DNA from 2 places in the Streptomyces liliifuscus genome. Region 1 is predicted to be linked to the other one. Evidence: predicted binding sites of a transcription regulator. Region 1 holds the regulator's gene; the other holds the start of a gene.
What was found. The regulator HspR, encoded in region 1, represses chaperone genes until heat shock. The targets are predictions, from matches to a motif close to TTGAGNNNNNNNNNCTCAA.
Positions count from the first base shown of each region.

Region 2: the regulator HspR is predicted to act here: its motif matches at 3,661-3,679, upstream of lon (endopeptidase La).

Region 1 covers NZ_CP066831.1:5,825,950-5,831,575, reverse strand. The annotation lists gene JEQ17_RS25005 (hypothetical protein) at 1-62, shown strand, start outside; gene JEQ17_RS25000 (class I SAM-dependent methyltransferase) at 755-1,480, shown strand; gene JEQ17_RS24995 (hypothetical protein) at 1,524-2,039, opposite strand; gene JEQ17_RS24990 (heat shock protein transcriptional repressor HspR) at 2,211-2,678, opposite strand; gene dnaJ (molecular chaperone DnaJ) at 2,686-3,882, opposite strand; gene grpE (nucleotide exchange factor GrpE) at 3,970-4,638, opposite strand; gene dnaK (molecular chaperone DnaK) at 4,635-5,626, opposite strand, start outside.
Region 2 covers NZ_CP066831.1:3,821,029-3,826,654, reverse strand. The annotation lists gene JEQ17_RS16095 (response regulator transcription factor) at 50-787, opposite strand; gene JEQ17_RS16090 (spermidine synthase family protein) at 900-1,601, opposite strand; gene JEQ17_RS16085 (rhomboid-like protein) at 1,761-2,672, shown strand; gene JEQ17_RS16080 (hypothetical protein) at 2,611-3,546, opposite strand; gene lon (endopeptidase La) at 3,702-5,626, shown strand, end outside.

The DNA.
Region 1 (5,626 bases):
TGGCGGCGGCCACGTCATGCCTCGCACTGGCCCTCACGGTCTGGCAGACCCTGGGCCGATAGCCCCGCCGTTCCGCTCACCGGAAAGGACGGTTGCCGGGTAGGGGCCGGCGGATTCAACTCCCCGGCTCCTGCCCGCGACCGGGCCGGCCCCTCCCCGGCAACGGCGACCGCGCTCTGCTGCCCAGGACCTTCGGGACCGGTCCCGGGAGCAGGCGGTACGTTCGGCGGGCTCGCTCGGGCCCGACGTCCGCCTCTACGTTCCGGAGCCTTGGATGATCTTCGGCATCCCCGTCCTGTGCGTGTTCGCCTGGATGGCCTGGTCAGTCCTTCGAATGAGCCACTTGCCGCCCTGGCGTCAGTGGCTGCCCACCGCACTGCTCACGGCTGCGGTGTCGTCATGGTTTCTCCTCGCGGGTTCCGGTGCCTCCTACTTGTGGGTGTACCTGCCCGTCTGCCTCGCACTGGCATCGTGGGCCGTGAGCCTGCGGGAACGCCGCGTGGCGGGCAGGCGAAAGGGCGTTGAGGCATCCGGTTGAGGCCGCGAGAGGGGGCCGCTGTTCCGGCGGCGCACTGATTACACCCTGCCCCGATCGACGTATCGTTGGCCCCCGGAGGCACACTCCGCGAAGGACTCTCCGGCCCTCGTCCAGCACACCCTCCACACCCTCCGGGGAGACGCGGATGTCTGAGCTCAGCCGACAGAAGTCGACGTTCAGCGGCGGCCCGCAGGGCCTCGCGGGTCCCAACTCCTGATGGCGGGCGAGGCCTTCGGGCATCCTCGGCTCGCGGCGATCTACGACGTGCTCGATCCCGATCGGAGCGACCTCGACGCGTACGTCGGCATCGCGGAGGAGTTCGGGGCGCGTCAGGTGCTGGACATCGGCTGCGGGACAGGGGTGTTCGCGCTCCTGCTCGCCGATCGCGGGATCCAGGTGGTCGGCGTCGATCCCGCGCGGGCCTCCCTCGACGTGGCCCGGGGCAGGCCCGGCAGCGAAAGGGTGCGCTGGATCCACGGTGACGCCACCACCCTCCCGCCGCTCCAGGCCGACCTCGCGACCATGACGGGGAACGCCGCCCAGCAGCTGGCCGGTCCGGATATGTGGCGGGAGTCCCTGCGGGGCGTCCACGAAGCCCTGCGGCCCGGCGGGCATTTCGTCTTCGAGACCCGGGATCCGGCCCGGCGCGCCTGGGAGGAGTGGACCCGCGAGGCCTCGTACGGGGTTACGGAGATCCCGGGCGTCGGCGCGGTCGAGGGCTGGGACGATCTGGTCGAGGTCGACGGGCCGCTGGTGACGTTCCGCCACACCTATGTGTTCGCCGCGGACGGACAGGTGCTCACCTCGGAATCGACCCTCTGTTTCCGCGAGCGGGACGAGATCGAGGCGGACCTGGCCGCGCAGGGGTACGTCGTGCGGGATGTGCGCGACGCTCCCGACCGGCCCGGCCGGGAGTTCGTCTTCGTCGCGGCACGTCCGTGAGCCGGGCGCGCCTGAGGCCCCGCCGCCCCCGGTGCCCGGCCGCTCACGAGAGGCTGCCGACCCCGACCCACTCCCGCAGCAACCCCTCCCGCTCCGCCGCCCGGGGCGACCCGCCCTCGTGGGCCCGGCCCCACTGCGCCATGGCGGCCAGCGTCGCCCGCAGGGTGGCCTCGCCCGCCGTCAGGTGTGCCAGGAGGGACAGCGAGAGGTCGTACTCCTCCTGGGAGTAGCTGGACGCCGCCGCGTACACGGTCAGATCGGTGGTCCCGTCGGCCGTGTCGACGACGAAGCTCATCATCGGCGGCGCATCGGTCTCGCCGAAGCTGGTCACGGTCAGCACCATGTCCACCATCACGCTGATCTGACGCCTGACGGATTTCAACGGGACATCCTCGACGGTCAGTCCACGCACCTTGTCCCACGGCCACAGGTCCGAGCTGCCGTCGCCGAGCGACACGACCCCCTCCGGCGTCAGCCGCACTCCCGGGGCACGCCCGGACGGCTTCGCTCCCACATACACATCGCCCTCGGCGATCCAGAACAGCCCCACCATCGCCATGGAAACGCTCCATTCCCCCCGTGAATCCAACGGATCCGTGGATCAGTAGTCCGGTAGTCCAGTAGTCCAGTAGTCCCGTACATGATCGCAACACGTGGGAGGGGCCCGGAGATTCGGTCGAATCTCCGGGCCCCTCCTGTGTGCCTGCAAGTGTCGGACTACACGCGCGTGTCAGTCCGACTGCTGTCGCTTCGGGCGCCACACCACCAGCGCGCTCGTCTGCTGGACCTCCTGGTACGGGACCAGGTCGCGGCGGTACGAGGCGTGGACGGCGGCCTCGCGCTGCTGCATCGCGGCCGCCGCGCCGTCCAGGGCCGCTTCCATCTCCGCGACGCGGGACTGGAGCGCGGCGACCTGGTTCTCCAGCTCGATGATGCGCTTGATGCCGGCGAGGTTGATGCCCTCGTCCTGCGACAACTGCTGGACGGTGCGCAGCAGTTCGATGTCACGGGCCGAGTAGCGGCGGCCGCGCCCGGCCGTGCGGTCCGGGGAGACCAGGCCGAGGCGGTCGTACTGGCGGAGGGTCTGCGGGTGCAGGCCGGAGAGCTGGGCGGCCACCGAGATGACGTACACCGGTGTTTCTTCCGTCAGCTCATATGCGGAATAAGAACTCTGTCGACGGCGTCCGGTTGCGTCCATGGTGTCCTCATGCTCCCTTCGCGGCCTGGAACAGCTCCGCCCGCGGGTCCTCGTCCGCGGTGGCCTCGCGATACGCCTCGAGCGCGTCACGAGCCTTCCCCGTCACGTCCGTGGGGACACTCACCTCGACGGTGACCAACAGGTCCCCGCGGGTGCCGTCCTTGCGGACCGCGCCCTTGCCACGGGCGCGCATCGTACGGCCGTTGGGTGTGCCCGGGGGCAGCTTCAGGGTGACCGGGGGTCCCCCGAGCGTGGGCACGCGGACCTCGCCGCCGAGCGCCGCCTCCGTGAAGGTGACGGGGACGGTGACGGTGAGGTTGTCGCCCTTGCGGCCGAAGACCGGGTGCGCGTCCACATGCACGGTGACGTACAGATCGCCCGCCGGTCCGCCCCGCTCGCCCGGTGCGCCCTTGCCGCGGAGCCGGATGCGCTGGTTGTCCGACACCCCGGCAGGGATACGGACCTGCATGGTGCGGGACGACTTGGCGCGCCCCGAGCCGTTGCAGACCAGGCACGCGTGCTCCGCGATCAGGCCGCGGCCCTTGCAGTCGGGGCACGGGTCGGTCAGCGAGAAGCCGCCGCCCGAGCCCCGCGCGACCTGGCCGGTGCCGACACAGGTCGGGCACACGCGCGGTGTGCCGTTCTTGTCGCCGGTGCCCGAACAGGCCTTGCAGGGGGACTGCGAGGTCATGCGGAGAGGAACGGTCGCCCCGTCCACGGCCTCCGTGAAGCTGAGCGTGACCTCGGTGTCGATGTCCTGGCCGCGCCGCGGCTGCGTACGCGTGCCGGTGGTGGCGCCACCGCGGTTGAACAGCCCGCCGAACACGTCACCGATACCGCCGCCGAAGCCGCCGGCGCCGCCCTGGCCGCCCGCTCCGCCCTGACCCGGGCCGCCTCCGAAGAGGTCGCCCAGGTCGAAGTTGAAGTTGCCGCCTCCGGCGCCGGGCCCCGGCCTGAACCCGCCGTTGCCGAAGAGGGCGCGGGCCTCGTCGTACTCCTTGCGCTTCTTGGGGTCCCCGAGGATGTCGTTCGCCTCGGAGATCTCCTTGAAGCGGTCCTCGGCCTTCGCGTTCCCCTTGTTGGCGTCCGGGTGGTACTCGCGGGCGAGTTTCCGGTACGCCTTCTTGATCTCGGCCTCGGTGGCGTCCTTGGGGACGCCGAGGACCTTGTAGTAGTCCTTCTCGATGAAGTCCTTGGTGCTCATCCTCGACGCCCCTCCTTCCGCACGCCACTGTCACGTACGCGCTTGGTGTTCGTGCTGCATACGGGCGCGCGTACGCCCTGTTTCACGTCAGCCCTCTTCCGGGCCACCGCTCTCCTTGTCGTCGGCCGCCTGGGTCGCGTCCGTCTCGTCGCCCTTGACCGTCTGCGCGCCCGGCTGCGGCTCGGCGACGGCCACCCGCGCGGGGCGGATGGTGCGCTCGCCGAAGCGATACCCCGGCTGCAGAATCGCCACGCACGTCGTCTCGGTGACGTCCGGTGCGTAACTGTGCATCAGGGCCTCGTGGATCGTCGGGTCGAAGGGCTCGCCCTCCTTGCCGAACTGCTGCAGACCCATCTTCGCCGCGACGGTCTCCAGCGACTCGGCCACCGACTTGAAGCCGCCGACCAGTTCGCCGTGGTCCCGCGCGCGGCCGATGTCGTCGAGCACGGGCAGGAGCTCGGTCAGGAGGTTCGCGATGGCGATCTCCTTGACCGCGATCCGGTCGCGCTCGACCCGGCGGCGGTAGTTCTGGTACTCGGCCTGGAGCCGCTGGACGTCCGCCGTGCGCTCGCCGAGCGCCGTGCGCACCTGGTCCAGCTGGGCGGTGAGGCCCGCGATCTGTGCTGCTGCTGCCGCGTCCCCGGCCTGGGCCGCCCCCTCCTCTACGGAGGGGGCAGGCTTCGGCTCGGCGTCTTCAGGGGTGGCGCCGGAGGGGACGTCGGGCTGCTCGTCGAAGCCCGGGGTCTCCTCTGTCACGCGGCACCGTCCTTGCGGTCACGGTCCTCGTCGACGATCTCGGCGTCCACGACGTCGTCGTCGGCGGCCTTGGCACCGGCGCCCTCGTCGGCACCCGGGGCCTCGGCGCCCGCGGCACCCTGCGACGCCTGCGCGTCCGCGTACATCGCCTGGCCGAGCTTCTGGGAGACGGCGGCGACCTTCTCGGTGGCCGTACGGATCTCGGTGGTGTCCTCGCCCTTGAGAGCGGTCTTCAGCTCCTCGATGCCCGCCTCGACCTCGGTCTTGACGTCACCGGGGACCTTGTCCTCGTTGTCCTTGAGGAACTTCTCCGTCTGGTAGACGAGCTGCTCGCCCTGGTTGCGGGACTCGGCGGCCTCGCGGCGACGGTGGTCCTCGTCCGCGTACTGCTCGGCCTCCTGGCGCATGCGGTCGACCTCGTCCTTCGGCAGCGAGGAGCCGCCGGTGACGGTCATCTTCTGCTCCTTGCCCGTGCCCAGGTCCTTCGCGGTCACGTGCATGATGCCGTTGGCGTCGATGTCGAAAGCGACCTCGATCTGCGGGACCCCGCGCGGGGCCGGCGGCAGACCGGTCAGCTCGAACATCCCGAGCTTCTTGTTGTACGCCGCGATCTCGCGCTCGCCCTGGTAGACCTGGATCTGCACGGAGGGCTGGTTGTCCTCGGCCGTCGTGAAGATCTCGGACCGCTTGGTCGGGATCGTGGTGTTGCGCTCGATGAGCTTGGTCATGATCCCTCCCTTGGTCTCGATACCGAGGGACAGCGGGGTCACGTCGAGGAGCAGGACGTCCTTGACCTCGCCCTTGAGGACACCGGCCTGGAGGGCGGCGCCGATGGCGACGACCTCGTCCGGGTTCACACCCTTGTTGGCGTCCTGGCCGCCGGTCAGCTCCTTGACGAGCTCGGCGACGGCGGGCATACGGGTGGAGCCACCGACGAGAACGACGTGGTCGATCTCGCTGAGCTGGATGCCCGCGTCCTTGATGACGT
Region 2 (5,626 bases), 2.0 Mb from region 1:
GCACCGATACTGCTCATCACTTCCGCCCCCTCAACCAGGGTGCCCGACTCTAGGGCGTCGGGGTCTCCAGCGCGTAGCCCACGCCATGAACCGTACGGATGCGCTCGGCGCCGATCTTCCGGCGCAGCGCCTTGATGTGGCTGTCCACCGTGCGGGTGCCGGACGCGTCGGCCCAGTCCCACACCTCGGCCAGCAGCTGCTCGCGCGAGAGCACCGCGCGCGGTGTGTTCGCCAGACAGACCAGCAGGTCGAACTCCGTGGGCGTGAGATGCACGTCCTCGGAGCGCACCCGGACCCTGCGCTGCGCGTGGTCGATCTCCAGCTCGCCGAGCCGCAGGATGCCCGAGCGCGGCGTCGACGCGGCCAGCGCGGCGCGCTCCACGCGTCGTAGCAGTACGTGCACGCGCGCGGCCAGCTCGCGCATCGAGAACGGCTTCGTCATGTAGTCGTCGGCGCCCACGCCGAGCCCGACCAGCATGTCCGTCTCGTCGTCGCGCGCGGTGAGCATCAGTACCGGCACCGGACGGGCCGCCTGCACCCTGCGGCAGACCTCCAGGCCGTCGAAGCCGGGCAGCATGATGTCGAGAATCAGCAGGTCGGGCTGCCATGCCTCGGCCGTGTCGACGGCGGCCGGCCCGTCACCCGCCGTTTGCACGAGGAATCCCTCGGCGCGCAGGCGGGCGGCGATGGCGTCCACGATCGTCGGATCGTCCTCGATCACCAGCACCCGGCGCTGAGCGCCCGGAGTGGCCGCCGTGCCGTTCTGGGAGGTGTGTGTCTGCTCCATCGCCCGCCCCTGAGTGTGCTTTCCGGAACCAGTGGGGTGATTCCATGACTGCGCTTGACGCTTGAATGATCGGCGTCAGGTCAGCAGGGTACGGGCAGTGACCGCCGCTCGGCTATCCAGGCCCGATCGCGAGATGCACGACGTCCGGAACGCCCCGGGCAACCGGGATCTCTTCGGTACGCACCTGTCGGAACCCGGCATTCCCCAAGGTTCTTGCGAAATCAGACGAGGGCTGGGCCGACCACACGGCCAGTACCCCGCCGGGCCTCAACACCCTTGCGCACGCGGCGAGTCCGGCCGCCGAATAGAGGTTTTCGTTGCCCTCTGTGACGGTCCACTCGGGTCCGTTGTCGATGTCGAGGCACAGCGCGTCGTACGTGTCGGACGTCTCATTGACGTATGCGACGAGATCCGCCTCGATGATCTCCGTGCGCGGATCCGCGAGCGCCCGCGACGAGAGCCCGGCGAGCGGCCCGGCCCGGTGCCAGTCGATGATGGCCCGCTCACGTTCCACCACGGCGATCCGGCCCCAGCGCGGCTCGGCGGCCGCGTGTGCGAGCGAGAAGCCGACGCCCAGGCCGCCGATCAGCACGTCGGGCCCCGGCCGCCCGTCCAGCGCCCCGAGCGATGCCTCGACCAGCCGTCTCTCCGAGCGCCCGTCGGAGGTGTCCATGAGGAAACAGCCGTTGACGATGATCTGCAGCAGCCCGCCGTGGCGGCGGAGCACGACCTCGCCGTACGGCCCCTCGCGACGGTCGATGACTTCAGGAGCGCCGTGGGAGGCGTCGTAAGAGGTGTCGTGCGAGGTGGTCATGCGGCCATCCTGGCAACTTCCCCCAGCACGAGCAGCTGAATTGCGCCGGGCCGCGTCCGACCATGAGAGACGGCTGTGAATCGGCCCTTCGGTGGCGCCCGTCACAGACAGCCCGGCCGTGCGAAGCTGAGGGTGGGGGTGACGGAAGGAGCCTCCACGGTGAAAAGGCCTGTGACGAGCGGCGCGGAGACGACGAACCCCGCCGCACCCTCCGCCTCCACCACCGATCCGGACGCCGTTGGCGCCACCGATCCGTACGCCGCTCCCGCCGCGGGGCTCGACGGCATCCCGCGGCAGCGGCCTCTCGCCGTCGAGAGCGCGCACGTCGCTGTCGCCGTCGATGCGTCCGCCGTCGCCGGGAGCGCGCCCGCCGCTGCCGGGAGCGCCCGGCCCCTGCCCGTGCCCCTTCGCCGTGTACGGCCGTGGCGGCTGCTCCCCACGCCCACCGGAACCCCCTTCACCTTCGGGTACGCGGTCGTCCTCGCGGTGACGTCTCTCGTGGCCGAGTACGCGGATCCGGACCTGGTGGACCGGGTGCTCCAGGCGTCCAGTACCGATGTGGCGCATCTGGCGCAGTCGCCGGTGCGTGTGCTGGTCGCCAGCGCGCTGTGGATCGCGGGCGGCCTCACCTCGGCGTACGTGATCGCCTTTGTGCTGGTGCTCACCGCGTTGGAGCGGCGGATCGGCGGGTGGCGCACGGCGGGCGTCTTCCTGCTGGGCCACGGCCTGGCGACGCTGGCCACCGAGATACCCGTCGGCCTCTCCGTCCTCGCCGGGCACCTCCCCGAGAGCTCGCTCCACCGCTACGACTACGGCATCAGCTTCGGCGTCGCCGCGAGCGTCGGCGCGCTGGCCGGGCTGCTCAGGCCCTGGCTGCGCCTGACCGTGCTCGCGGTGTTCGGCCGGCTGGTCGTCGGCGACCTGATCGCCTTCACGGATCCGATGACGAACTGGGGACACCTGATGGCACTGGCCATAGGGGTCGCCACCTGGCCGCTGCTGCGACGGGTCAGCTCCAGGACGAGGACCGGGTCCACGGAGACCCCTCGTACGGCACGGGCCTGCCCGTGAACGCGTCGAGGAGCATGCGGTCGCCGACCGGCCGGTCCAGTTTCACCGTCACCTTCTTCGCGCGCAGGTCCGACGTGCAGGGACCGTCGGAGGGGTTGCGGAACCAGGCGGAGAACACCACGTTGTCCTCGCTCTCCAGCACGGCGACGCCGGGGCCGTCGTCACAGGACCCGTGGTGGGCGCGCAGGACGACGGTCCGGCCGTCCCGCGACACCGAGTCCAGCCCGGCGAGCTCCCACAGGTCGGACGTCAGGTCCCGGACGGGCTTGACCGGGGGCCTGGGAAGCTTCGAGGCGACGACCGCGACCCGCTTGAGCGGGGTGTCGTAGCCCTTGATCGTGAAATGCCAGGCGGGGACCGTCGCCGAACCCCGGCTGGTGTGGATCGTCATCTCCCCGAGCCGCGCACCGGTCAGGACGAGCCGGGGCCCGGGAACGGAACCCCCGCCGACCTTCTCGTACGCCGCCCGCGCGGAGACGACCGGAACGGCCAGCGAGCCACCGCCGCGCCAGCGGATCTCCCCCTTCTTCGGCGGGGCGCCTGGAAGGGAAGCGCGGACCTCGAAGTTCTGACGCTGGTACGCCTGCTTGTCGGCGTCGTTGTGGAACGCGCCCTCGGGCAGCCGGACCGGGTCCCCGAGCGGGAAGTACCCCTCACGCCACACCCGGGCGGCCTCCGAGCCCGTCCAGGCCTCGGAGACCTGACGCGCGCGTTCCGCGGTACGGGCCGGGTCGTGCGCACTGGCATCGCCGTATTTGTCCCCGCATCCGGAGACTCCGACGGCCGCGGTGACGAACAGGCCTGTGACGACGAGAAACCTACGCAGCCGAGCGGTCCACATGATGCCCCCGAGGCAGACGACTGGAACGGACAAGCAATCCGACGCTGCACCTGTGACGCACCGGACGGGCGAGACGTTCACCGGCATTCACCCAGACGATCGCTCACAGCGAACAGCGCCCGGGGAACAATCGGGGGCTCATATGCATTGAGTCGGCATAGCTCAACTTGAATGCCGAAGGGGAGATCATGACTTTGACGTCCGAACCGCTCACTCTGCCCGTGCTGCCGCTCGACGACGAGGTCGTGCTGCCCGGCATGGTGGTGCCCCTGGACCTCAACGACGCCGACGTACGCGCCGCGGTGGAGGCCGCACAGGCCGCCGCGCGCTCCAGTGGAGGAAGCAAGCCGAGGGTGCTGCTTGTTCCGCGGATCGACGGGACGTACGCGAACACGGGCGTGCTCGGCACGGTCGAGCAGGTCGGACGTCTCGCCGACGGCGACCCGGGCGCCCTGATCCGCGGGCGCGGCCGGGTGCGTGTGGGCGCCGGCACGACCGGCCCCGGAGCGGCTCTGTGGGTGGAGGGCGTCCAGGTCGAGGAGACCGTGCCCGATCCGCTGCCCGGCGCCGTGACCGAGCTGGTCAAGGAGTACAAGGCGCTGGCCACCAACTGGCTGAAGAAGCGCGCCGCCTGGCAGGTCGTGGACCGCGTCCAGGCCATTGACGACGTCTCCGCGCTCGCCGACAACTCCGGATACTCACCGTTCCTCACGACCGCCCAGAAGGTCGAGCTCCTGGAGACCGCCGACCCGGTGGCCCGGCTGAAGCTCGCCACCGAGCAGCTGCGCGAGCACCTCGCCGAGCAGGATGTCGCCGAGTCCATCGCCAAGGACGTGCAGGAAGGCGTGGACAAGCAGCAGCGGGAGTTCCTGCTGCGGCGCCAGCTGGAGGCCGTCCGCAAGGAGCTGCGCGAGCTGAACGGCGAGGCGGAGGGCGAGGAGTCCGACGACTACCGGACCCGCGTCGAGGCCGCCGACCTCCCCGAGAAGGTCCGTGAGGCCGCGCTCAAGGAGGTCGAGAAGCTGGAGCGCTCCAGCGACCAGTCGCCCGAGGGCTCCTGGATCCGCACCTGGCTCGACACCGTCCTGGAGCTCCCCTGGAACGAGCGCACCGAGGACGAGTACGACATCCAGGGCGCCAAGACGATCCTGGACGCCGAGCACGCCGGCCTCGACGACGTGAAGGAGCGGATCACCGAGTACCTGGCCGTGCGCAAGCGGCGCAACGACCGCGGTCTCGGTGTCGTGGGCGGCCGCCGCGGCGGTGCCGTGCTCGCGCTCGTCGGACCTCCCGGCGTCGGCAAGACCAGCCTCGGCGAGTCCGTCGCGCACGCCATGGGCCGCAAGTTCGTCCGGGTCGCCCTGGGCGGCGTACGGGACGAGGCGGAGATCCGCGGCCACCGGCGTACGTACGTCGGCGCGCTGCCCGGCCGGGTCGTGCGGGCCATCAAGGAGGCCGGGTCCATGAACCCGGTGGTTCTGCTGGACGAGATCGACAAGGTGGGCTCCGACTTCCGCGGCGACCCGGCCGCGGCCCTGCTCGAAGTCCTCGACCCGGCGCAGAACCACACCTTCCGGGACCACTACCTGGAGGTCGAACTCGACCTGAGCGACGTGGTGTTCCTCGCCACGGCCAACGTGCTCGAAGCCATCCCGGAGGCACTGCTCGACCGTATGGAGCTGGTGCGGCTGGACGGCTACACCGAGGACGAGAAGGTCGTCATCGCCCGGGACCACCTGCTGCCGCGACAGCTGGAGCGGGCCGGTCTGGAGAAGGCCGAGGTCACCCTGGACGAGAGCGCGCTGCGCAAGCTGGCCGGCGAGTACACACGGGAGGCGGGCGTCCGCAACCTGGAGCGGTCCGTCGCACGGCTGCTCCGCAAGGTCGCCGCGCAGCACGAACTCGGCGAGCGGGAACTGCCGTTCACGGTCGGCGCCGACGATCTGCGCGCGCTGATCGGCCGGCCCCACCACGTGCCCGAGTCGGCCACGGACCCGGCCGAGCGCCGCACCGCGGTGCCGGGCGTGGCGACGGGCCTCGCGGTCACGGGCGCGGGCGGTGACGTCCTCTTCGTGGAGGCGTCCCTTGCCGACCCGGAGACGGGAGCGTCGGG